Regions from separate parts of the Lysinibacillus louembei genome, predicted to be linked through region 2. Evidence: riboswitches for the same ligand, from Rfam matches in the RefSeq annotation. Region 2 holds a riboswitch; each other region holds the start of a gene.
The links. Region 2 has a riboswitch for thiamine pyrophosphate ahead of tenA (thiaminase II). Riboswitches for the same ligand answer to the same signal wherever they lie in the genome.
Positions count from the first base shown of each region.

Region 1: another riboswitch for thiamine pyrophosphate. It lies ahead of R6U77_RS16895 (thiamine phosphate synthase); the one in region 2 lies ahead of tenA (thiaminase II).
Region 3: another riboswitch for thiamine pyrophosphate. It lies ahead of thiM (hydroxyethylthiazole kinase); the one in region 2 lies ahead of tenA (thiaminase II).

Region 1 covers NZ_CP137624.1:3,379,754-3,383,647, forward strand. Annotated here, with positions in the region: gene R6U77_RS16880 (methyl-accepting chemotaxis protein) at 1-1,244, opposite strand, end outside; gene R6U77_RS16885 (hypothetical protein) at 1,365-1,682, opposite strand; gene R6U77_RS19890 (TetR family transcriptional regulator C-terminal domain-containing protein) at 1,656-1,799, shown strand; gene R6U77_RS16890 (hypothetical protein) at 1,889-2,446, opposite strand; TPP riboswitch at 2,657-2,764, shown strand; gene R6U77_RS16895 (thiamine phosphate synthase) at 2,837-3,367, shown strand; gene thiO (glycine oxidase ThiO) at 3,380-3,894, shown strand, end outside.
Region 2 covers NZ_CP137624.1:1,207,506-1,211,399, reverse strand. Annotated here, with positions in the region: gene R6U77_RS06010 (ABC transporter substrate-binding protein) at 1-68, opposite strand, end outside; gene tenA (thiaminase II) at 84-770, opposite strand; TPP riboswitch at 854-945, opposite strand; gene R6U77_RS06000 (dihydropteridine reductase) at 1,090-1,794, shown strand; gene R6U77_RS05995 (hypothetical protein) at 1,870-2,154, opposite strand; gene rpsI (30S ribosomal protein S9) at 2,349-2,741, opposite strand; gene rplM (50S ribosomal protein L13) at 2,770-3,207, opposite strand; gene truA (tRNA pseudouridine(38-40) synthase TruA) at 3,450-3,894, opposite strand, start outside.
Region 3 covers NZ_CP137624.1:3,089,351-3,093,244, reverse strand. Annotated here, with positions in the region: gene R6U77_RS15390 (NADPH-dependent FMN reductase) at 202-735, shown strand; gene R6U77_RS15385 (YdcF family protein) at 776-1,348, opposite strand; TPP riboswitch at 1,443-1,543, shown strand; gene thiM (hydroxyethylthiazole kinase) at 1,609-2,355, shown strand; gene thiD (bifunctional hydroxymethylpyrimidine kinase/phosphomethylpyrimidine kinase) at 2,361-3,176, shown strand; gene thiE (thiamine phosphate synthase) at 3,173-3,793, shown strand; gene R6U77_RS15365 (hypothetical protein) at 3,865-3,894, shown strand, end outside.

The DNA of each region.
Region 1 (3,894 bases), 1.8 Mb from region 2:
TTGGCTGAGCTTGCAATTTCTTCATTGGATGCTGCTTGTTGCTCAGCAGAAAGCCCGATCCCATGTAGGCTTGCTGTGATGCCATGGGCAATTTCTGCGATTTCATTTGCTTCGTGACTTGTTTCATTCGTCTTTTCATTGACCCTGCGAACAATGCTCGTTACTTCATTTGTGCGCTGACTAATATTAGATACATAGTCTACAATGTTTTTAAATGCTTCGCCTGTTTGCTCCACTGACTCACGGCCTTCATCTACAAATCGCGTACCGCTATTAATTGCTGTAACTGCGCTAGATGTTTGGCTTAAAATATCATCTACTAATGTGCGAATATCATCAGCGGCTCTTCCTGATTCCTCTGCTAGCTTTCTAACTTCCTCCGCCACAACTGCAAAGCCTTTACCTGCTTCACCCGCACGTGCAGCTTCAATAGAAGCATTTAAAGCAAGCAAATTGGTTTGATCTGTAATGCTTGTAATTAATGCTAAAATCGAGCTAATTTCCTTTGTTTTTTCACCTAAAGCATTGACAACCTCTGTCGATTCATGCACAGATTGATTAATTGTATTCATTTTATCAATCGTTTGTTCAATTAATTGTAAGCCTGAATCTGCCTTTTGGCTTGTTTCTGTTGCAACGTCCGCCACACCTTGTACAACAGCTGTTACCTCTTCCATTTCTTGATTGATTAAATCCGATAATTCGGACATTTTTTTCATCTTGTCCAGCTGTCCTGCAGTCCCCGTGACCATTTCTTGAATTGAGTTGGAAATTGTTTCAACAGATGTACTGCTTTGCTCTGTAATTGCAGCGAATTCCTTTGTATAGGAAGTGACATCTGTTGATGCTTTATTTGCTTTGTCAACGACTGCCCCAATTTGCTCTAACATATGATTAAATTCGGATGATAATTGACCAATCTCATCTTTATAACGATCATTAGTGCGCACAGTTAAATCGCCATCTGCCGCTTGTGTCATTGCCTTTAATACACTTTTAAGACGCTTTAATACAATATAGCGGGTACATAGCGCAATAATTACCGTACCGATAAATAAAGAAATAAATGTATTAATTACAACACCTGCGACACCATCTAACTCAATGATTTCCCCGACTCGCTTACTAACGAACTCTGAAATATGTGAGCTAATAAATAAACTTACCGCCACTGCTAAAATCATTTTGAAAATTAAACTTTTCCAAATTTTAATTTCCCGTGAAATTGCTCTTTCTCTATTCATAATGGCTCCCCATTTCTATGTAAATCTACTATGATTGTAAAATAAATATCAAAATTAGTAAAATAGTTTCTATATCTTTTCATCAAGTAATGATTTAGCACTAATATATTTGAGCCTTATTCACAATTTTTTTGTAATATCTAACGATTTAGGGATTAAAATATAAACAATAAGTGATACAAATAACATAATGATGCCGCCAATTAAAGCAACTGCTACAAAGGAATCATTAAAGGCTTCCATCCCTTTTGCTGCAAGCTCTGTTAAATTTGTGAGACTTGCTACTTCAACAGCTCCCATTACCGATTCATTCGCTATATTTGCTAATTCACCAACAACGTTATTTGATGCAAACGTCTCGATATTTACTATGACATATTCAAGACTGGTAATGAAACAAACGAATGGCATATTGAGGACATAGAAGCCGCTAGTCAAATGGCATATACCTCAATCAATGGTATAATTACTTTCACATACCGAGCCGATATGAAGACAAGAAAAGAGCGACTCATGCACTTTTCGCAACTATTTTTAAAAGGTATTGACAAGTAAGAAAAATATTGCTCAGGAAATATTAAGAAAATTCCACAAAATAAAAGCTCGAATCATTTTGTTGCCCTATCAAACAAAATGATTCAAGCTTATTTAGCATAATAAGTTTGCCAAAATTGCACATATAGATTCAATGAAGTTGCTATATCACTATGTAAATTACGCAGTGATGTTTCAATATGCTTTCTTGTATGACCATTTGTGTGTTGCAATACAGTCCCCTCTATTTCCATAATAGCTTCAATCATTTGCTGTAAATATACTTTTGCCTCATCCGAAAAATTATCCTCTTGTAAGCTTAGACGAATAAGCTCTTTTTTCACTGATTGTACATTTGTCAAAAGTGGCTCCCAATCACTACGCCACATATGATGGTTAGCTTCTGTTAGCCATTCCATTTGGTACAATAACAGTACAGAAATGGAATATGTTACAACATGATCAGGTTGGCCCATCCGCCCTTCAAACAATGAGCGTAATACAGCAAAATCCTCATTATATTTTTGTTGCTCAGCTGTATCTATCTTCACTTGAACCGCAGGATAAACACTCAAAATTGAATAAGGAAAGACAATTGTCAGAAATAGTACAACAGCGAGTATAGCAATTAAAATAATCTTGCGTTTTTGCATCATACTTCTTTTCATTTAGCTTCATACTCCTATTCTTTCAAATATAGCTTTTCATCTATAGCATTTTTCACAATGAATATATTGAAAAACATCCTCTATGTACTGTTCATTAATTCCTTATTTCTCCTATAATAACATATATCGATAAATTACTAGCTATCCTTATTAATAATTTTCATGATGACAGCTTAAAAAACATATGCTATATTGTTAACTAATTACATAGCTATCCACTGGAGGTGCCGTTGTGAACGGCTGAGATCAAAGTAAACTTTGGGATTCCTGGAACCTGATCTAGTTCATACTAGCGTAGGAAAGTGGTCGCCTATTCGTCATTACGATGTTTAAGTATGCGTTACTTTTCCTATAGGAGAGGTAACGCTTTTTTTATTGGAGGAAAGCAAAATGATTCATGCCATCACGAGCGGTAAAGGTCTAACAGCACAAGTAATCACTCAAATAAAGGCAATCACTCCTGCTGTGGATGCGATTGTTATACGTGAAAAACAGCTCACCTTTGCAGAAATTGATAACGGGATTGCTGCGCTTCTACAAGCAGGTGTTAATGCAAAACAATTGATTGTTCATACGCATATAGAGCTCGCTTACAAATATGGCTTACTCGGTTGCCATTTTGCAGCAAATCAGACAATCAATGCGCCACAGTACCCTTTCTTATGTGGACAATCTGCACATACAAAGGAGGAAGCTCACCAAAGTGTGGCAATGGGTATGGATTATATTTATTTCTCTCCCGTTTTCCAGACTACTTGTAAGCTCGATGTACCTGCTAAAGGGCTTCAAGCGCTCGCTGATATATGTCAAGCAATTGAAATACCTGTGTTGGCACTAGGTGGCGTGACACATAGCAATATCCAAAAGGTGCTGCAAGCTGGTGCACAAGGCTATGCGGCAATCTCAATGTTTTTTGATTAAGGGGGGCAATGTATGAAGTGTGAAGGCTTTACGATTATCGGTGGCGGTGTCATCGGACTATCCATTGCTTATCAATTATTAAAGCAACAGCAACAGGTAACGCTTTTCCATGCAGAAAAAACAACAACAGCATCACTTGCAGCTGGTGGTATGCTCGGTGGTCAAAATGAATTTTATGCCCCTTCTCCGCTTTATAATTTAGCACTGGAAAGCCGGACATTGCATAAAAAAATTGCACAGGAGCTGTTTGAATTAACAGGACAAGATGTAGGGTTACTGCCTTCAGGGCTTATTAAAATTGCGACAAACAAACAAGGCTTGCAAGATTTACAGCAGCAATACGACTTTTTGCATAACGACCGCCCTGCATCTATTCATTGGTTAAATCAAAGCGATTTACAGCACTACGAGCCATTATTAGGGCGAGTCATTGCAGGCAGCTTCCATATTTACGAAGATCATCAAGTAAATGCAAGAGCTTTAACAAAAGCATTATTTCTCGCCATACAGCAGCTTGGGGCAAATAT
Region 2 (3,894 bases):
TGTGACTGACATCCGACTAAAAGAAGGAGCAGCGCCAAAAATGAAAAACATCTTATCATTGCTTTCATCAATATATCCTCCTGTTATAGCTTCACTTTCTCATCACGTTGTGATAACCATTTTTCAAATGTATAAGACATTTCCCAAAATGCTAGCTCATATTCCTTCGCGATAATAAATTGCTCTTTCACTTTCTCTTTTTCCTTTTCGCTCATATCCTCAACAAGTGAGTTTAATAAATCAATTTGTCCTTGCGTTGCCTCTTGGAACCAATCACTTGCATATGTCGCAAGCCAGTTGCGATAAATTTCAGGCTCTGGATTTGCATGCTCATACGTCTTTCCAATATCCGCATATAGCCAGTAGCACGGTAGCATCGCGGAAATCACGTATGCTAAATTGCCGTGCATTGTTGAACGATATAAATGCGATGTATAGCCATAAGCAGTCGGTGCTGGTTTAAAGTTGTCCATATCCTCATCTGTAATATTTAAAATTTTTGCATGCTGTTCATGCACCCCTAGCTCAGCCTGTGCCGTCCTGCTCGCTGTTTCGGCAAGCAATGAAGTAATGGCAAAGTCATCCGCCTGTGCTGCTGCCAATGCATGTACTTTTGCATAATGGTTTAAATAATAAATATCTTGCAAAATGTAATTTTTAAAGATGTCAAAAGGTAAATCCCCTTTCACAATTCCTTGGACAAATGGGTGATGCAAGCTTTTTTCCCAGCTATCCTTTGTTGCTAAACGTAATTCATCAGTAAATTTCATAAAAAACCCTCCTAATTGTTCTTTTTCTAAAAGGAACGCATAGAAGGGGTGTGTTTTTTAAATGAAATGTTATATACAACAAGTTCATTTCCCATCTACTTCCCTCCGCTCGTCCTAACGAGATCAGGTTCTAAGAGTAATTCTCAGCCATCATTTGGCACCCCTAGTAGAAAAAGAATTATATTTTAATTTCAAATTCATCATACCGTATAGAAATTAATTGTCAAATGTTTTTTTAAAATAATCACTCTAGTTAATTGAGAAACATTATCACTTATAGTATAATGAATTACATACAACGGAGTAGGGAGAAGATAAAATGCAAATCTATTGGACTAAAATAAATAAAATTGTTGAGGAAACACCTGAGGTTAAAACATACATGCTTGACCTTCCAGAAGGCTTTACATGGGAAGAAGGCTCTCACACTCATTTTGCACTAAAGGGCTTTAATGAGGGAGATAAACCGAATCGTAGCTTAATCCGCCATATGTCTATTTCTACTTTACCGCATGAAAATTCAATCGGTATTACAACACGTATCCGAGAGAAGTGCTCTGAGTTTAAAACAATTTTAAGAAATCTTGAAATTGGCAATGAGGTAGCCATCTTTAAAACACATTCAAATGTACCACTGAAAAGAGAAGATAAAAATATTTACTTGTTATCATCAGGTGTCGGTCTAGCAACTTTCAGACCGCTTGTGCTTGATTATTTCAAACGCGCTGACAACGTTAAGCAAATGCATTCTTTAAACATTGATTCATCAAAGGATTTCTTATTCACTACTATTTTTGAATCTGCACCCGATAAAAATTTCACAGCACAATTTGTCGATAATCGTAAAGACTACTATGAAGCTGTGAAAAATCTTGCTTCGGACAAAGATGGACTATTTTATGTTGTTGGTAGCGATGAATTCCTTGTGCAGAACATTGAAGTGCTGCGTGAGCAAGGCATCCAGCCAGAGCAAATTATTCTTGATAAGCATGAGCAACAAAAGCCTGAATTTTTATCTAAATAGGTTATATTAAATTTCTTCTAGAAAAAGCCTTTGGAAAGCAGATTTCTAAAGGCTTTTTAAGGCTATAGAGGATATCTATTTTTTAATCTCTCCAAAAGTAATTTTCATACTAGGTGCATATATGAAAGAGGAGTCGATGTTAAAGACCTGTGAAAACAGTAGCTCAGCCTCAAATTGTTCATGCGCTTCCTTAATTGTGATTCCTCGTTTTTGCAAGCTTTCAATAAATAGCTCTTTATTAACAGGCTCTCCACCTACTCCATCTTCCTTGAGTGAGTGAAAGAATTTTTGTTTATTTTGTTGATTCATATCAGAATATTTGAGGTATTCCAGTTGTGTATCCCAATAATACTTTTCCATTTAAATCCCCCAATCTTTTTTTAGTAACAAATATAGTTTCACATTCCAATAATACCTTGACACTGAAAAGCATACTACCAAAAACGACATTTATTAAAAAATAAATACAACTCTACTTTATCAATAGAAATGATAATAAAAAACCTCTCTCGACAACCGAGAGAGGTTTTGAAAACGCTGATATAACAACGATATTAACGCTTCGAGAACTGTGGTGAACGACGAGCGCCGCGTAAACCTGGTTTTTTACGCTCTTTCATACGTGCATCACGAGTTAATAAACCTGCAGATTTAAGTGCTGGACGGAAATCTGGGTCAACTTGTAATAAAGCGCGTGCGATACCGTGACGGATTGCACCAGCTTGACCTGTGAAACCACCACCGTTTACATTTACGTGAACGTCGTAGCTACCTTTTGTTTCAGTTGCTTCAAGTGGTTGGTTGATGATTAAAAGTAAAGTTTCGTATGGTAGGTAATCAGCAACATCACGGTTGTTGATTACGATTGTGCCTTCGCCTGGTACTAAACGTACGCGAGCTACTGAGCTTTTACGGCGACCTGTGCCGATGTATTGAACTTGTGCCAAGATTGTATCCTCCTATTAATGTAGTATATTATCCACGAAGCTCGTATGCTTCTGGTTTTTGTGCTGCATGTGGGTGCTCTGCGCCAGCATAAACATTAAGTTTGCCGAACATTTTACGACCTAAAGAGTTTTTAGGAAGCATCCCTTTAACCGCTAACTCGATCATTTGAGTTGGGTATTTTTCTTTCATTTCGCCAGCTGTGCGTTGTTTTAAACCACCAGCGAATTGAGTGTGACGGTAATAGATTTTACCCTCTAATTTGTTACCTGTTAATTCGATTTTGTCAGCGTTGATGATGATTACGTGATCACCTGTGTCAACGTTTGGTGTGAAAGTTGGTTTATGTTTACCACGTAAAATGGCAGCTACTTCAGAAGCTAAACGTCCAAGAGTTTGGCCTTCTGCGTCAACTACTAACCATTTACGTTCTACTTCGTGACCTTTAGCCATGAATGTTGTACGCATGTATATATCCTCCTAATTAATTCGATTACCGTTATTTTTCATTATTATACACTATAAGTTTCGGGGCTTATTTGTGGTGGTAATGAAAATACCATACATCATCATATAACGAATTGCACTATAAGTCAAGAATTTTTATTGAACACCTGGAGATGTTGTTAAAGCATGAATATTGCAGGAAAAGCTTGAAATAATGCCGTTTTGGCGGACTAGTTTATTGCCTTACCAATAATATTTGTAATCTAATAAAACACTTCCTCCAAATAAAGTCCATGGGCAGGTGCAGTTTTTCCTGCCTTACTGCGATCCTGCGCTTCAATTGCCTCCGCTACTGTTCGAGCTTCACGACGACCAATGCCAACCTCCCATAGCGTACCTGCAATAATACGCACCATATTATATAAAAAGCCATTGCCTGCAATTGTCATATGTAGCTCATCACCAATCCATTCTAATTCTAATGAATGAACTGTACGCACTTTATCAACAACACTCGTATTAGCTGCACAAAAACACGTGAAATCATGTGTGCCAACAATCAGTTGTGCCGCTTCATACATCGCTTCAATATTCGGTTTGATGCCTCTCGTTTCTACTGTATAAAAGCGTCGAAATGGACTTTGTACTTTACTACAATCCCAAATATAGCGATAACGTTTACCTGTTACGCTATAGCGAGCATGGAAA
Region 3 (3,894 bases), 1.9 Mb from region 2:
CTAGTATTTTTTCTTCTCTAATGCACAGCAATATAACTTTGGAAGAGAAGAAGGTAAGTGCGGGTCATGAAGGAGGTTAGTAGCATGAGCAAAAAAATTGTCAGACATCTTGTTTGTCGAGTAAGCTATATAAGAATATGTTTGAAGTAGATAATTTTCGGGCATATTTGACGAAGAAAGCAATTGGATGGAGGCAATAGTATGAACGTTGTAGCAATCGTAGGCAGTTTACGTAAAGCATCATACAATATGATGTTAGCTGAATTTATTCAAAAACGTTATGCGGAAAAAATAACGGTCGAGATTTTATCATTACATGATATTCCGATGTATAACCAAGACGAGGAAAATAATCCGCCGCAGTCAGTGATTGATTTTAAGGCAAAAGTGAAGGCAGCAGATGCGGTACTTTGGGTAACACCTGAATACAATGCATCCATTCCAGGTGTACTAGGCAATGTAATTGACTGGTTATCACGCGTTGATAAAGTGATGATTGGCAAGCCTTCTATCGTGATGGGCGCATCAATGGGCAATTTAGGAACGGTTAAAGCACAAATGCATTTGCGCGATATTTTATTCGCACAAGGTCTTGGTTCGCCAGTTTTACAAGGCAACGAAGTATATATCGGTGCAGCACATACAAAGTTTGACGAGGCAGGCAACTTAACAGACGAAGCAACAGTTAAATTTTTAGACCAAGTAATTGACAATTTTGTCGCTTGGGTGAAGTAGCATACAAAGCGGCTAAGGGAAGTATTTCTTAGCCGCTTGTTTATTTTCCAAACAAATACGCCTTCAACAACGCAAGTCGCTCGCGCTGGTTAGCTCTTTTCTCCACAGATGATGGTGTTTCTGCTGCAAGCACATCTGCCTCTAGCCCTACCTTCCCCGCTAAAAATTTTGCCCGTTGTAGGTGAAAATCGTTGGACACAATCGTGATTTTAGAAATATCCACTGGTAATAGCTCCTTTGAAAACAGTAAATTTTCATATGTAGAAGTAGACGCTTCCTCTAGTATAATGCGATCTGCTGCGATGCCTTTATTCATTAAGTAAGCCGCCATAATGGACGCCTCGCTTGCAGGCTCATCGCGCCCTTGCCCACCTGACACAATCGCCTTGACATGTGGATAGTCCTGCAAATAAGCAGCAGCCGTGTCAAGTCTTGTTTGCAAGGAGAGAGACGGTTCCCCAGTATGTCGAACTTTTGCGCCTAAAATAACCATATAGTCATTTGTGCCATCTGCTTGTGGTGAGGTGCCTTTGTTTATTTCCTTGCCTAAGAAATAATAGCCTACACCGCATACAACAGCAACGGCAGTAACAATTGAAATCCATTTTTTCATAACATCACCTCTTTCCTTACTATAACGAATAGATGAGAAAAAAGATTCGAATGTATTGGAAAATATGATAAATAGTGCTACGATAAGAAATAACGACGATTTGCAGGGGGACGCGTTCAGCGTTGAGAAGGTTAAAACCTGACCCTTTGAACCTGTTCAGTTAACACTGGCGTAGGGAGCAACCAAACCTTGTATGTGAGGCTCTCTATTTTTTAGAGGGCTTTTTTTGTCGAAAATTGAAAGAAAGAGGCTACATAATGATGACCATCTATAAAATTAGACAGCAGCAACCGTTAATTCATTGCATTACCAACTATGTTGTCGCAAATTTCACGGCAAATGGACTACTAGCTATCGGGGCATCTCCTGTGATGGCTGATGAAGTAAGCGAAGTTGAACAAATGACATCGATTGCAAGTGGGCTACTCATCAATATTGGTACATTAAATCAATCGAAGGTGCCTGCAATGCTGGCAGCCGGAAAAGCGGCGAACAAGCAAGGGGTGCCAGCTGTGTTAGATCCAGTTGGTGTTGGCGCAACGAGCTACCGTCAAGAAGTGATTCAGCAATTGCTACAGCAAGTGAAGTTTACATTAATTCGTTGCAATGAGGGCGAACTTGCTACAATCGCAGGTGTGGAATGGCGAGCAAAAGGCGTCGATAGTGGACAAGGTAATATTGATACAATCGCAGTTGCACAGGAAGTGGCAAAAAAATATGATACAATTGTAGTTGTAACAGGTGCGGTCGATATTGTCACAGATGGAACAATTGTGAAAAAAGTAGCAGGTGGACATGAGCGTATGACATTGGTGACAGGCTCAGGCTGTCTATTAAGTGCACTTTGTACTGCTGCGTTGACAGTGGAAGGTGAGCCTGTCGCAAATTTAGCGGAGCTTTTACAAACATATAAGCAAATTGCAGAGGATGCGGAGCGCAACACAGCGTATATTGGCTCGTTCCAAATAGAAATATTGAATGGCTTAGAAAAGTATTCGAAAGGTTGATGAGAATGGACATTGTAATGACAATTGCAGGCTCGGATAGCGGTGGCGGAGCTGGTATCCAAGCGGATTTAAAAACATTTCAGGAGCTAGGGGTTTATGGCACATCAGCTATTACGGCCTTAACGGCTCAAAACACGCTCGGTGTTTCAGATATTTTAGCTGTCTCGCCTGAATTTACGGTGGCACAAATCAAGGCGGTATTTGAGGATTTACAAGTGAAGGCTGTGAAAACAGGCATGCTTTTTTCAGCAGATATTATTGAGGCTGTGGCAATGGAGCTACAGCAGCATAGCGTACAGCTCGTAGTTGACCCTGTAATGATTGCCAAGGGTGGTGCTAGCTTATTGCAGCAAGAGGCGGTGCAGGCATTAAAAACAAAGCTACTGCCAATCGCAACAGTGTTAACGCCGAATATTCCAGAGGCAGAGGAAATTACAGGCATTCAAATTGAAAGCGTGCAAGACATTGAAGCGGCTGCGAAAAAAATATTAGCACTTGGCGTGCAATGTGTTGTGATGAAGGGCGGACACTTAGAAGGCGAGGAAGCGGTCGATATGGTATTTTTTGCAGATGGCTCCTTCTTCGCAATGAGCAGTGAACGCATCGATACGAAGCATACGCATGGCACAGGCTGTACCTTCTCAGCTGCTTTAACAGCCTTTTTAGGAAAGGGCTATGCACTGCGCGACGCCATTATTGAGGCGAAGCATTTCATTCAGGCAGCGATTGCGCATCCGTTAAATATTGGCAATGGGCATGGACCGACAAATCATTTTGCCTACCGTAAAGCGCAAATGAAAGGGCAGGTGAAGCTACATTGAAACGTGCGTCGTTAGCTGTATATTTTATTATGGGAACTACTAACTGTCAGCGTGACCCACTCGTTATTTTAGGGGAAGCGTTGCAGGCAGGTGTGACTATTTTCCAATTGCGTGAAAAAGGTGAGGGGGCGCTACAAGGTGAGGCGTTGTTAAACTTTGCTAAACGCTGCCAACAGCTTTGTCGCACGTACGGCGTTCCTTTTATCATCAATGATGATGTGGCACTTGCCTTAGCTATTGATGCAGATGGTGTGCATGTAGGGCAGGATGATAGTGAGCTGGCTAAAATTCGCTCACAATTTGCGGATAAAATTATCGGTGTCTCTGTTCATAACAATGAGGAAATGCAGACAGCCGTTGCGGGTGGTGCAGACTATGTTGGCATCGGACCTATTTTTGCGACCAATTCAAAGGCGGATGCCAATGAGCCAGCAGGTGTGACGTTTTTACAAAAGGCACGTGCAAGCTATCCTGATTTCCCAATTGTTGCAATTGGTGGTATTACACCAGAGCGTACAGCACAGGTGCTGGCAGCAGGTGCAGATGGCGTCGCTGTTATTTCAGCGATTTGCCAAAGCGACAATATTGCGCAAACGGTAAATGATTTTAAAAAATAGTAGATTTTTGAAACTGAGCATGCAATTTGTGCTCAGTTTTTGTATGATTAGGAAAAGGGAGATGTTGAGAAGTGAAAAAATGGCTATTTTTAATTATTGCT